4 regions of the Rhizobium atlanticum genome follow, and region 2 is predicted to be linked to each of the others. Evidence: predicted binding sites of a transcription regulator. Region 2 holds the regulator's gene; each other region holds the start of a gene.

Region 1 (3,209 bases), on a different contig from region 2:
CGTCGGCCGTTTCCGGCGGGTGGAACAAGGAAAGGTCGACGCCGTGCTGGATGACCGTGTGAGGCACCTCGAGAAAGGAGCCGGAACGGTCGCTGGTCGCGATTACCGCATCCATGCGGCGGATCAGCCATTTCGTATAGGCGGTGTGACGGCGTTGCGCGGCCGAGGTGAAGAGCAGCTTCAGCGGCATGCGCAGGACATGACGAAGCAGGATGCCGACGGCCATCTCATTGTTGCGGCGGGCGTGCCAGACGCGGTGACGGCGCCGGGCCGGCGGGCGCCAGAGCCCGAAAAGCTGCGCCCAACTCAGTTTTGGCAGGCCCTCCGGCAGGCCCGGCCCGAGCGTTGCTATGCGCATGCCAAGCCGAATCTGACATGGGATGAGCTGGACGATGGTCGAGGTGACGCCGGAGAGCCGGCGCTTGAAATTGGGCGCGATGATCTCGACGTCACGAATGTCCGGCAAGGATGGATCTCATGTCTGGCGGGCGATCAGCCCCAGGAAACCTGGAGGATTTCGTAGGCCTTGGAGCCACCGGGCGCGTTGACCTCGATGGAATCGCCGACTTCCTTGCCGATCAGCGCACGGGCGATCGGGGAGGAGATGGAGATGCGGCCGGCCTTGACGTCGGCTTCCTGGTCGCCGACGATCTGGTAGGTCTTTTCTTCCTCGGTGTCCTCGTCGACGAGCTTCACCCTGGCGCCGAACTTGATCTTGTCGCCCGACATCTTGGTGAGATCGATAACCTCGGCGCGCGCCGTCAGGTCTTCCAGCTCGGTGATGCGGCCCTCGTTGTGGCTCTGGGCTTCCTTGGCGGCGTGGTATTCGGCATTTTCGGAAAGGTCGCCATGGGCACGGGCTTCGGCGATCGCCTCGATGATTCGGGGACGCTCTTCCTGCTGACGCCAGCGCAGTTCTTCCTGCAGCTTGACGAAACCACCCTGTGTCATCGGTACCTTATCAACCATTTTTCTGTCCTTCACTCCTTGCGGCCGCCCGTCTTGCGTCAGCACAGTCAGGCACACACAAAAGAAAACAGGTCCCGAAGGGGAGCTTCGGAACCGTGCCACAATCATAGTTGCATGCTTATAGCAGATCGCCACGGCTGATTTCCAGAAAATTCGCATAAATGAAACGCAACCCGCTGGTACGTCAGGTAATGTGCGCCAAAACGGGGCAGAAGCGGGGACGTCGGGATTGACTTTGCGGCCGAGAACATATAGTGAACATACTAATGAAGAAGTCGCTAACCGAACGCTTGGCCATCCTTTCAGACGCTGCGAAATACGATGCTTCCTGTGCTTCTAGCGGCACGGTGAAACGCGATTCGAGCAGAAGCGGCGGACTGGGTTCGACCGAGGGATCCGGCATCTGCCATGCCTATGCTCCGGATGGGCGGTGCATTTCCCTTCTGAAGATCCTGCTGACCAATTTCTGCATCTATGACTGCGCCTATTGCGTCAATCGCTCCTCCAGCAATGTCGAGCGGGCACGCTTCACGGCGGAGGAAGTCGTCTGGCTGACGCTGGAATTCTACCGCCGCAACTATATCGAAGGCCTCTTCCTTTCCTCCGGCATCATCCGCTCTTCCGATTATACGATGGAGGAGATGGTCCGCATCGTCCGCGAACTGCGGGTGACGCATAGTTTCCGGGGCTACATCCATCTCAAGGCGATTCCCGAGGCGTCGCCGCATCTGATCGAGGAGGCGGGGCTTCATGCCGACAGGCTGTCGCTCAATATCGAGCTGCCGACCGATAGGGGGATTACCCGTTTCGCACCGGAGAAGAAGCCTGCCAGTATCAGGCGATCGATGGGGGACCTCCGGCTCAAGATCGAGGCGGCCAGTGAGCCGACATTAAAGACGAGGAAACGACAGCGTTTCGTCCCGGCCGGCCAGAGCACGCAGATGATCGTGGGCGCGGACGGGGCCAATGACGCCACTATCCTTGCGAGCAGCGGCCGGCTTTACAGCAGCTATGGCCTGAAGCGCGTCTATTACTCCGCCTTCAGCCCCATCCCCGACGCTTCGAAAAACCTGCCGCTGATCAAACCGCCGCTGATGCGAGAACACCGGCTCTACCAAGCAGACTGGCTGTATCGGTTCTACGGTTTCGGCATCGAGGAAATCACCGCAAGCCAGGCGGACGGCATGCTTGATCTCAATCTCGATCCAAAGCTTGCCTGGGCCCTTGCCAACCGGGGCGAGTTTCCGGTCGACATCAACAAGTCTGAGCGTGAGCGACTGCTGCGTGTGCCGGGCCTCGGCACCAAAACTGTGAAGGCGATCGTTTCGGCGCGCCGTTTTCGTCGCCTGCGGCTCGATGATCTCTCCCGGCTCGGCGTTTCGATCAAGAAGGTCCAGCCCTTTATCGCCGCGGAAGGCTGGTCGCCAAGGCGGCTGATCGACCGCCCGGACCTGCGGGCCATGTTCGAGCCGCAGCCCGAACAATTATCGTTGCTATGATGCGCCGGGTGGTTCTCGCAGGACGCGGAGATCTTGCCGAATGGCGTGACGCGGCACGCGCCCTGGCGGCCGCCGGCATATTGCCGGAGGAGATCGATTGGCGCGAAAGGAGCGCCGAGGCCGATCTGTCCTTTCAGCGGGACGCCATGCCGCCGGCGCCCGCGACGACACGCAAGCCGATGACGGTGCCGCCCGCCTTCATAGGGCTTGCTGAGACGGTTCTCTGCCATTCCGATCCGGCGCGATTCTCTCTGCTGTACCGTCTGCTCTGGCGGCTGCAGATGGACCGGCAACTGCTGGAGGTGACGTCCGATGAGGATGTCGTGCGGGCCAAGCTGATGGCGAAGAGCGTTCGGCGCGACGCTCACAAGATGACGGCCTTCGTCCGTTTCAAGGAAGTTGGTGCGGTATCGGCAGCACGTCGGAAATTCCTAGCCTGGTTCGAGCCCGACCATCATATCGTCAGGCGCACGGCTCCGTTTTTCCAGCGCCGTTTTAACGACATGGACTGGCTGATTGCTACGCCCAAGGGGTCGGCCGCCTGGGAGGGCGAGCGCCTGACAATTGCCGACGAGCCATGCGACAGACCTAATCTCAGCGATGCCACCGACGAGCTCTGGCGTACCTACTACGCCAACATCTTCAACCCGGCGCGATTGAAGGTGAAGGCGATGCAGACGGAGATGCCGAAGAAGTACTGGAAGAACCTGCCGGAGGCCGATCTCATTCCTGGCTTGATTG
Region 2 (3,209 bases):
CGAAGAGCGCACCCTGCCCGGGCGTGGGCTTCACCAGAATGCGATTGTTCTTGCGTGTGAATGTGATCCCGTTAGCACCCAAATGCGCTTCTGTCACGGCAAGATCGATGACGTTGAAGAGGATTGCCCGCCCCCGCAGGCCGCGATCGGCTGATGAGACAGCGGTCTCGAAATAGGCCTCCAGCCCTTCCGGCGTCATCAAGCTGATCTTTGCATTCGATGCCGCGATATTCATGCCGAAACCGGTTTTCTCCACCGCCGCCTGCCCAATCGCGAGCCCGACGAAGGCGGCGAATGCCGCCGGGTCCGGTGCACAAAGTGCGATCTCGGCAATGCCGATCACGCCATTGGCGTGCGTCTCCAGCGCGGCGCGATCTGTAGGGAACGAAGTGATGCGCTGGCAAGTAAAGAGAAAGAAATCGGGGGCGCGCAAATCAGCTGCAAAGGCCAGCTTAAAGCTGCCGACGCTCTCCGAACCGTCCCGCATCCGCATCGGCCGGCTGAACTGCAACATCTCACCGGCGCTCGCGCCGTTGCTGACGAAGCGCTTATGATCGAGGTCGGCATCCTCGCTGAGGAAGGCCAGCGCAGAAAGTCCCTCCTCGCCGCAGCGGAAACGGAAGGCGCGATTGCGGGCGATGAAGACGTTGCCCTGGCGGGCCGCTGCTTCGCTCTCGTCGACACTCGCCACGCCAAGCGGCTCCAGATAGGTCTTGTCGGCGAAAAAGACGCAGGCATTCTCCGTTCCGAAGGGATGGCGCGCATCGGCGGCGACGGTGAAACCGAGCTTGCCGAGCCTCTCACGCGCCAGATCGATATTGACCACGGGCAGCACGACATGATCCAGCGGGTGCGACCTGGCGGAATGCGCGTTCATGAATATCCCTCCTGAAACCGGCAAGAGATGTGCGACAGCACCTCCCTCAATGCAAGACATGTGCGCCAATCCAGCAAATGAAAATAAAAATCTCCGCGAGTTGACGTGAACTTTTACGGAAATTTAGCTACTTGCGGAACACATATGGAACATATAGTGTCCGTTCTGGATTTGTTTCAATCACGGGGTCTGACGTCGATGCTCACGCGCAAACAACAGGAGCTTCTCCTTTTCATTCATGAGCGCATGAAGGAATCCGGCGTTCCTCCCTCTTTCGACGAAATGAAGGATGCCCTGGATCTCGCCTCGAAATCCGGCATTCACCGCCTGATCACGGCGCTTGAGGAACGCGGCTTCATTCGCCGCCTACCGAACCGCGCCCGGGCGATCGAGGTGATCAAGCTTCCGGAGGCCTATAACCCCAGTCTTCAGCGTCGCGGCTTTTCGCCGAGCGTCATCGAGGGCAGCCTCGGCAAGCCCCAGCCGGTCGCCGCCCCCGCTGCGCCAAAGCCGGTCGCCGACAATGGCAACTCCGTCTCCGTGCCGGTCATGGGACGTATCGCCGCCGGCGTTCCGATCTCGGCGATCCAGAACAACACCCACGATATCGTCGTTCCTGCAGATATGCTCGGCTCCGGTGAGCACTATGCGCTGGAGGTCAAAGGCGATTCGATGATCGACGCCGGCATCTTCGACGGCGACACCGTGATCATTCGCAACGGCAGTACCGCCAGTCCCGGCGATATCGTCGTTGCCCTCGTCGATGACGAGGAAGCAACGCTGAAGCGTTTTCGCCGCAAGGGCGCCTCGATCGCGCTCGAGGCCGCCAACCCGGCTTATGAGACCCGCATCTTCGGGCCCGACCGCGTCAAGGTGCAGGGCAAGCTCGTCGGCCTCATCCGTCGCTATCACTGACGCCGGATGGGCTGGAATCGGTAAAACGATCATTGCGCCAATCATAGGCGCGATGGCGCATCCATGGTCGCGACAAAGCATCGAAGGCGGTGGTGACCTCCAGGCCGGCATCGGCGAAGCGCAATTCGAGCGAACCGGTCCTGCGCAGCGTCTCGCCGGTGAAAAGCGTGCCGCCTGAACGGCAGCTGTTGAAACGCAGACGGACCGAGGTCACGACGATATCGGCCGTATCGCAGGCCGGGCCGAGATAGGCGGCATTGTCGATGACGGTGACGGTGACGATATTGCCATTGCCAAGTCTTGATGTGCACCAAGCCTTCTTGACGCAGGAAAAACGGTTTGCTTCACCGCCTGCGGCGGCTGCCCGCATCGCTGCACTCGCTTCGTTCTGCTGATCGCGGGAAAGCCTGACACGGCGGTCTTCTCCTTCCGGCGGAATGGCCGGACCATCCAGCATCTTCGGCGGATCATGTGTCGGCAGCACCAGCGCTCTCTGCCACTGGTCGAATATGAAATCCGGCGGGTTTTCACGGTTGGAAGCTATTGCCTCAGCCGCGACGACCGCAACCAGACTGCCATCCTCCGAAATCACCAGATCCGGCGGCCGGGGAACCGGCAGAAGCAGCACGATGAGCGTCGAGATGGCGATGATCGATGTGCCGACGTGGCGCAGCCGAGTGCGCAGCAGCGTCAGCAGCAGAAAGCCTGCCACCGCCACTGCGAAATACCAGCCGGGCAAGCGGCCGATGCCGATATCACCGCCCCAGCCGGACACCGTCTTGGCAACCGCAATCACCAGATCGAGGCCGAATCCGACGACCTTCCAGAGCGGAGCGTCCAAACCGAAAGGCATGAGCAACATCGCCAACAATCCGGCCGGCATGACGATGAAGGAGATAATCGGCATCGTCGCAAGGTTTGCCGGCAGGCCGTAAGCCTTCAGGCGATGAAAATGCTCAATCGAAAACAATGCGGTGGAAAAGCCGCCGATCAGCGAGGTCAGGAAGACGCCGCCGAAGAAACCGGCGACGGCAACCACCGGCCTGATGATCGGCAGTTTCAGAAAAGCGTTTTCGCGGACACGCCTGTCCTTCCACAACTGATAGCCCGATACCAAGGCCAATGTGGCGGCAAAGGACATTTGAAAGCTCGGTCCCAATACTTCCGAAGGTGAAATGGCGATGATGATGAGCGCGGAGAGAACGACATTGCGCAGGCTGATCGACGGCCGGTCGAAGAAGACGGCAATCAGCATGATGGCCATCATGATAAAGGCGCGCTCGGCCGAAACCCCGAAACCGGAGATCAGGTAATAGGCGGTGACGGCGATGAGCGCGCCGGCAGCGGCGATCTTCTTTGTCGGATAGGCTTGGGCGACGCCGGGAAAGAGGCTGAGCAGCATCCGAAAGCCGACGAA
Region 3 (3,209 bases), on a different contig from region 2:
CTGGCGACCTCCTTCGAATAGGCGATCGGCAGAAGAGGGGAGATGGGCTTGGTCATGGTCTTATCCTGTGATCGGCAGAGCATGATACCAAAAGCGTGGGCGGCTTTCGAAACGGCATCTTGCTCAACTCTTTAATTCAGCCGCTTCAATGCAGAATTCTGACCTTGGGAACAAGGGCAAGCGCCTCATTCAAGAGATTCGGAGTCAGATTTTCGTTGACGGCGTGCCGTGACTGCACCGTGAGCGCTGCCGCCGCCGCGCCGTAGCGAACGGCCTCCTCAAGCGGCAGGCCTGATATCAAGGCGGCGAGCGTGCCGGCGGCAAGGGAATCGCCGGCGCCGGTAACATCGGCGACGGTTTCGGCGATTGGCGGCTGCAGCGCCACGGCGCGGTCTTTGCAAATCGCAACGAGTTCGCGCCGTCCGCGGGTGACGACGGCGTTTCTGATGCCGATCTCATTCAGGAGCGGCGGCCAACCGCCCGAATCCTCCGGCTGCAAGCCGGTAACGGCGGCGGCTTCGGCCTCGTTCAGGAACAGATAATCGATATCCCTAATGCAGGGTTTCAGCCGGACCACCTTGGCCGGCGAGATGGCGATGGCCGCAACGGGTTTGGCCAGGGAGTTCGCCTTGGCGACGATCGCCGCGATTGTCTCTTCCGGCAGATTGGCGTCGACGAGAATGAAATCATGGGCGGCGAAGGCCTCGCGCACCCAGCGGATGGACAGGCGCCGCGGCACGAAGAAACGGTAGAGATCCATGTCGGCAAGGGCGATCACGAGGTCGCCGTTCTTCTCGATGATCGCCGTATAGCTCGGTGTCTTGCGGTCGAGGAAGACGAAGGGCCGGTCGTCGATTCCGGCGAAATCGGCAGCTTCGCCGACCATTTCGCCGATGGGATCGCCGCCGCGCGGCGAGATCATCGTCACGTGAAAACCCAGTCTTGCAAGGTTACGCGCTGCGTTGAAACCGCCGCCGCCCGGCTCCTCGAACCAGGTGCCGGGATTGCTGGCGCCTGGCGCCGTTTCGCCGGAGATGCGGCCACGCCTGTCGATATGGGCACCGCCGAGAACGAGAATCTTTTTCATCAACTTACCCGGGATCATAAAGTGCGAAGGGCGAATCGATGCTCATTGCCCGGCCGCAGCAAAGCTTGCGCAGAGGGTCTAAGCCGTTGCTTTGCATCGATAAAACAAATGTAGAACACGGACCGTTTTACCTTTTTCTTTCAAATGTTTGTGCGCCTATTGCGGGAATGGAACAAATAGGGTACAAACTCGACATTGCTTGAGCGGCTTCAATAACCTAAAGGTGGATCGGATGTCTCAGAATACATTGCGGCTGGTAGAGGACAAATCGGTGGACAAAAGCAAGGCGCTTGAAGCGGCACTCTCACAGATAGAGCGGTCGTTCGGCAAGGGCTCGATCATGAAACTCGGCTCCAACGAGAACGTCGTCGAGATCGAGACGGTTTCGACGGGCTCGCTTGGTCTCGATATCGCGCTCGGAATTGGCGGCTTGCCGAAGGGCCGCATCATTGAAATCTATGGGCCGGAAAGCTCGGGCAAAACAACGCTTGCGCTGCAGACCATTGCGGAATCGCAGAAGAAGGGCGGCATCTGCGCCTTCGTCGATGCCGAACACGCGCTCGATCCAGTCTATGCCCGTAAGCTTGGCGTCGATCTGCAGAATCTGCTGATCTCGCAGCCAGATACCGGAGAGCAGGCGCTCGAAATCACCGACACGCTGGTGCGCTCCGGCGCCGTCGACGTTCTCGTCGTCGACTCGGTCGCCGCGCTGACGCCACGCGCCGAAATCGAAGGCGAGATGGGCGACAGCCTGCCGGGCATGCAGGCCCGCCTGATGAGCCAGGCGCTGCGCAAGCTGACCGCGTCGATCTCCAAGTCGAACTGCATGGTGATCTTCATCAACCAGATTCGCATGAAGATCGGCGTCATGTTCGGTTCTCCGGAAACGACGACCGGCGGCAATGCGCTGAAATTCTATGCCTCCGTGCGCCTCGACATTCGCCGCATCGGCTCGGTCAAGGAGCGCGAAGAGGTGGTCGGCAACCAGACCCGCGTCAAGGTAGTCAAGAACAAGATGGCGCCCCCCTTCAAGCAGGTCGAGTTCGACATCATGTACGGCGAAGGCGTGTCGAAGACGGGCGAGCTCGTCGACCTCGGCGTCAAGGCCGGCATCGTCGAGAAGTCGGGCGCCTGGTTCTCCTATAACAGCCAGCGTCTCGGCCAGGGTCGCGAAAACGCCAAGACCTTCCTGCGTGACAATCCGGATCTCGCCCGCGAGATCGAGCTGGCGCTGCGCCAGAATGCCGGCCTAATCGCCGATCGTTTCCTGCAGAATGGTGGTCCGGATGCCGATGACGGCGATGCTGCCGCTGAGATGTAATTTTCGCGCTTGAACTTGATTTGAAATCTCAGCCGGCCGCATTCCCTCATCAGAATGCGGCCGGTTTTGTTTGTCGGCTGGACAGTGGCGGAGGCGAACGTTAAAAGCCGATGGATTTGAATTTATCTGCCTACGGCAGCATTGAAGGGCATAGAATGAGCGGCGTAAACGACATCCGGTCGACCTTCCTCGACTATTTCAAGAAGAACGGCCACGAGATCGTTCCGTCCAGTCCGCTCGTGCCGCGCAACGACCCGACGCTGATGTTCACCAATGCCGGCATGGTGCAGTTCAAGAACGTCTTCACCGGCTTGGAAAAACGTCCTTATGCAACCGCGACAACCTCGCAGAAATGCGTGCGCGCCGGCGGCAAGCATAACGACCTCGACAATGTCGGCTATACCGCGCGTCACCTGACCTTCTTCGAGATGCTCGGCAATTTCTCCTTCGGCGACTATTTCAAGGAGAATGCGATCGAGCTGGCATGGAAGCTCGTGACCGAAGGCTTTGACCTGCCGAAACATCGCCTGCTGGTGACCGTCTATTCCGAAGACGAGGAAGCAGCGGCTTTGTGGAAGAAGATCGCCGGTTTCTCCGACGACAAGATCATCCGCATCCCGACCTCCGACAATTTCTGGCAGATGGGCGATACCGGACCCTGCGGACCCTGCTCGGAAATCTTCATCGACCAGGGCGAGAATGTCTGGGGCGGCCCTCCCGGTTCGCCTGAGGAAGACGGCGACCGGTTCCTGGAATTCTGGAACCTGGTTTTCATGCAGTTCGAGCAGACCGAGCCGGGGG
Region 4 (3,209 bases), on a different contig from region 2:
CCTCGGCGTGGCGGCGAGATCGCCGACAGTGGCAAAGCCGAGAGTGCTGAGACTTGCAACGATTTCGGCCGGCAGCCGCAGCGACGACAGCGGCAAACGATTCACAGCCTTGGGGGTCGCTCCGCGCGGGACGATAACAGTCTCTCGACCGGTGGACCGAGCGAGCGCATGCGCCGCACCCCAGGTGTCGGCGATCGCCGCTCGCGCTGAAAGACCCCTCCCGCGGAAGCGGTTGACGAGACCGGAGAGCATCAGCTCCTCGCCACCCTGCAGATGGTCGGCGCCTTCCGTATCCATGACGATACCGTCAGGAGGATCCATGGCGACCACAGGAGAATATTGCGACAAGGCCCAGAGCGCCAGCCGTTCGAGGGTGGCCAAATCCGCCGCCGGATCGGCATCGATCATCATCAGTCCGTGGATCAGGGCCCGCGCCTTGGCGGCCGGCATGCCGACACGAAGGCCGAGCTTGATTGCTGCCTGGTCGGCCGCCGCAATCCAGCGCTTCGAACCGCTTCTGGCGACGATCACCAGCGGTGTTTCAACCGATAGCGAAGGATCGGCTCGTCTGATCCGGTCGGTTGGCAGTGTCGGAAGAAAGACAGATACGACCCTGGCCATCACATGCTCCGATAACGAATTCGCCTCCCTCTCCTGCTCTCACCCGCATCAGTTCCGCCAACCAGCGGGCCCGACCGACGCCTGAAACCGGCAGCGGCTCGGAGGGCAGTACCGAGATCCGCCAGCGCGTTGCGGCCGCCGTCGGCATGCCGAAGTCAGAAGCTTCCGTCTGGCGCCGCCAGCGCCGGATCACCAGGCCCAGCGTGCCAGACTTTTCAGCCGCCAACTGCAGCCGGCGTGAGGCTGTCATCGGCAGGCGCACCAGTTCGGCAACGACCGCGCCAAGCCCGCCATAGCGCAGCGCCTCCTCGAAGCTTGCGAGCACCGTCTCTTCCTTGTCGCACTCAACGAATATAACGCGGTCCGGATGAAGCCCCACCTGGGCGAGTGCGGGAAAGAAGAGATCAAAGCGCGTCAGGCACCAGACAACCTTGCCGGTGGTGCGGGCAGCGATGCCGCCGATGAAGAGGGCAGCAGCAGCCCCGTCAATCGCGCCATTGCCGCCGCCAGCCACCTCATGCAATGCCCCAGAAGTGAGGCCACCGCCCGGCAGCTGCGCATCAATCTCGCCGACGCCGAACGGCAGGACTGTGCGATTGCGCAGACCGCTCCCTTCCAGGCTGGCGATTTTCTCGCGCAACTCGTCGAGAACGACGTTCGAAGTGGCGACGGCTATGGTCATGATCTCCTTTACGGCAACCCGTTTTCGGCTTGAGATGGTGAACTGCGTTCTTTATTTGTTCTCAAAGCGGAAATGAGTCAATGCGCATGTGGCGCGTGGAAGTTGCGCGAGAGTGGCCATCGAAGAAATCCGCGAAGGGATTCAATTTGATGGCAGGAATGGGAATTTTTTCGCATGACGCGACAGGAGCTCGCCGGCTGGATCCAGGTTGAAAGCCTGTGGGCGCCGGTCTTCATGACAAGCCATCTCCGTCGTCGCCCATGGAATTGCGGTCACACCCGTCATGCGCTGGATCGACCGCGAACGTGGCGTCGACAGAATGCGACCGATGCAGGGCCGGGGGGAACGGATGGTGACGGCTCAAAACGCTAGAGATCAGCGTCCGGAAACCCGGATCGCGCCAACGTCACCGAACGTCCGCTGAACCGCGGGGATCATGCTGGAATTGATATCGACGGAAACTTCGATCTCTCCTTCAAGCGGAGCATCGCTGCGCGCACTACCATCATGAGAGGCGTCCCCGCCGGAGGGAGCAGAGCCGGCGGTATTCTTCGCGGAGGCCGACTGGACGAAGATGTCCGGTCGGGCAATGCCATGCTGCTGGACGAGATGTTCCACCGCAAGGTCGGCAGTCACACGCGTTTCGAAAACTGCTGTGATGGTCGTGGTGCTGTCTTCGGCCATAGGTCAATCTCCACTTCGCTAGGGTTATCGATCAAACGCCTGAAGAAGCGAGGAGTTTCCCTCGGCAGATGCAGGAGATGCGGGTGAGGACTTGGATGCGTCGTCGGCAGCTGCTATGTTCCTGTTTCGTTTTCGCCAGTGACACCAAATGCCATGGATCTCACCGCCGTCTCAACCGTCAGAAAAATCATTCATGTGGACATGGATGCCTTCTACGCGTCTGTCGAGCAGCGCGACAATCCGGAACTGCGTGGCAAACCCTTGGCTGTTGGCGGAGCGGCCGCCCGGGGCGTCGTTGCAGCAGCAAGCTACGAAGCCCGCGAGTTTGGTGTGCGCTCAGCCATGTCCTCGGTCACGGCAGCTCGAAAGTGTCCTGACCTGATTTTCGTGAACCCGAGGTTCGAGGTCTATCGCGCCGTCTCCCAGCAGATCCGCGATATCTTTGCGGAATACACGCCGCTGATCGAACCTTTGTCGCTCGACGAGGCCTATCTCGACGTCACCGAAAACCTCAAGGGCATGTCGATCGCCACCGAGATCGCGCTGGAAATCCGTGCCAAGATCAAGGCGGTCACCGGACTGAATGCTTCCGCCGGTATCTCTTACAACAAGTTCCTCGCCAAGATGGCGTCCGACCTCAACAAGCCCAATGGCCAAGCAGTCATCACGCCGAAGAACGGGCCAGCTTTCGTCGAGCAGCTGGCGGTCAAGAAATTCCATGGCGTCGGCCCGGCCACAGCGGAGAAGATGCTCCGCCTGGGTATCGAGACCGGTGCGGATCTGAGGGCAAAGTCCCTACAGTTTCTCGTCGAGCATTTCGGGAAGTCTGGGCCGTACTTCTATGGCATTGCACGGGGCATCGATGAGCGGCAGGTCCAGCCGGACCGAGTGCGGAAGTCGGTCGGCGCCGAGGACACATTTGCGGTCGATATCAGCGACCTTGACCTTGCGACAAACGAACTCCGGCCACTTGCGGAAAAGGTCTGGTCCTACTGCCAGGCCAAGGGCTTCAGCGGCAAGACGGTGACTGTGAAGATAAAGTACTCCGATTTCACCCAAGCGACGCGGAGCAGGAGAACTGCCCTCCCTTATGCAGGTGTCGGCGATATTCTCGCTGCCGCCAATGCCCTGCTGGCGGGTGTCTATCCGTTCAAGCTCCCGGTCCGGCTCCTTGGCGTGACACTGTCGTCGCTCACCAATGACAAGAAGGCGGCCGAAAGCG

The links. Region 2 encodes LexA, which represses DNA repair genes until DNA is damaged. Its sites were predicted from a motif close to TGTTCNNNNTGTGTTCNG; they were not measured.
Region 1: PH551_RS00720 (putative DNA modification/repair radical SAM protein) is a predicted target of LexA. The motif match lies at 1,213-1,230, and genes of this name have one in related genera.
Region 3: recA (recombinase RecA) is a predicted target of LexA. The motif match lies at 1,188-1,205, and genes of this name have one in related genera.
Region 4: PH551_RS02850 (ImuA family protein) is a predicted target of LexA. The motif match lies at 1,349-1,366, and genes of this name have one in related genera.

Annotation. Positions count from the first base shown of each region.
Region 1 covers NZ_JAQJCJ010000001.1:147,222-150,430, forward strand. Annotated here, with positions in the region: gene PH551_RS00710 (glycosyltransferase family 4 protein) at 1-466, opposite strand, end outside; gene greA (transcription elongation factor GreA) at 493-969, opposite strand; gene PH551_RS00720 (putative DNA modification/repair radical SAM protein) at 1,236-2,468, shown strand; gene PH551_RS00725 (UdgX family uracil-DNA binding protein) at 2,468-3,209, shown strand, end outside.
Region 2 covers NZ_JAQJCJ010000009.1:8,587-11,795, forward strand. Annotated here, with positions in the region: gene PH551_RS14425 (VOC family protein) at 1-877, opposite strand, end outside; gene lexA (transcriptional repressor LexA) at 1,076-1,792, shown strand; partial or broken gene PH551_RS14435 (ComEC/Rec2 family competence protein) at 1,773-3,209, opposite strand, start outside.
Region 3 covers NZ_JAQJCJ010000010.1:172,129-175,337, reverse strand. Annotated here, with positions in the region: gene PH551_RS16560 (pseudouridine-5'-phosphate glycosidase) at 1-56, opposite strand, end outside; gene PH551_RS16555 (carbohydrate kinase family protein) at 146-1,090, opposite strand; gene recA (recombinase RecA) at 1,320-2,408, shown strand; gene alaS (alanine--tRNA ligase) at 2,564-3,209, shown strand, end outside.
Region 4 covers NZ_JAQJCJ010000002.1:87,244-90,452, reverse strand. Annotated here, with positions in the region: gene PH551_RS02855 (Y-family DNA polymerase) at 1-621, opposite strand, end outside; gene PH551_RS02850 (ImuA family protein) at 542-1,303, opposite strand; gene PH551_RS02845 (hypothetical protein) at 1,679-1,987, opposite strand; gene dinB (DNA polymerase IV) at 2,141-3,209, shown strand, end outside.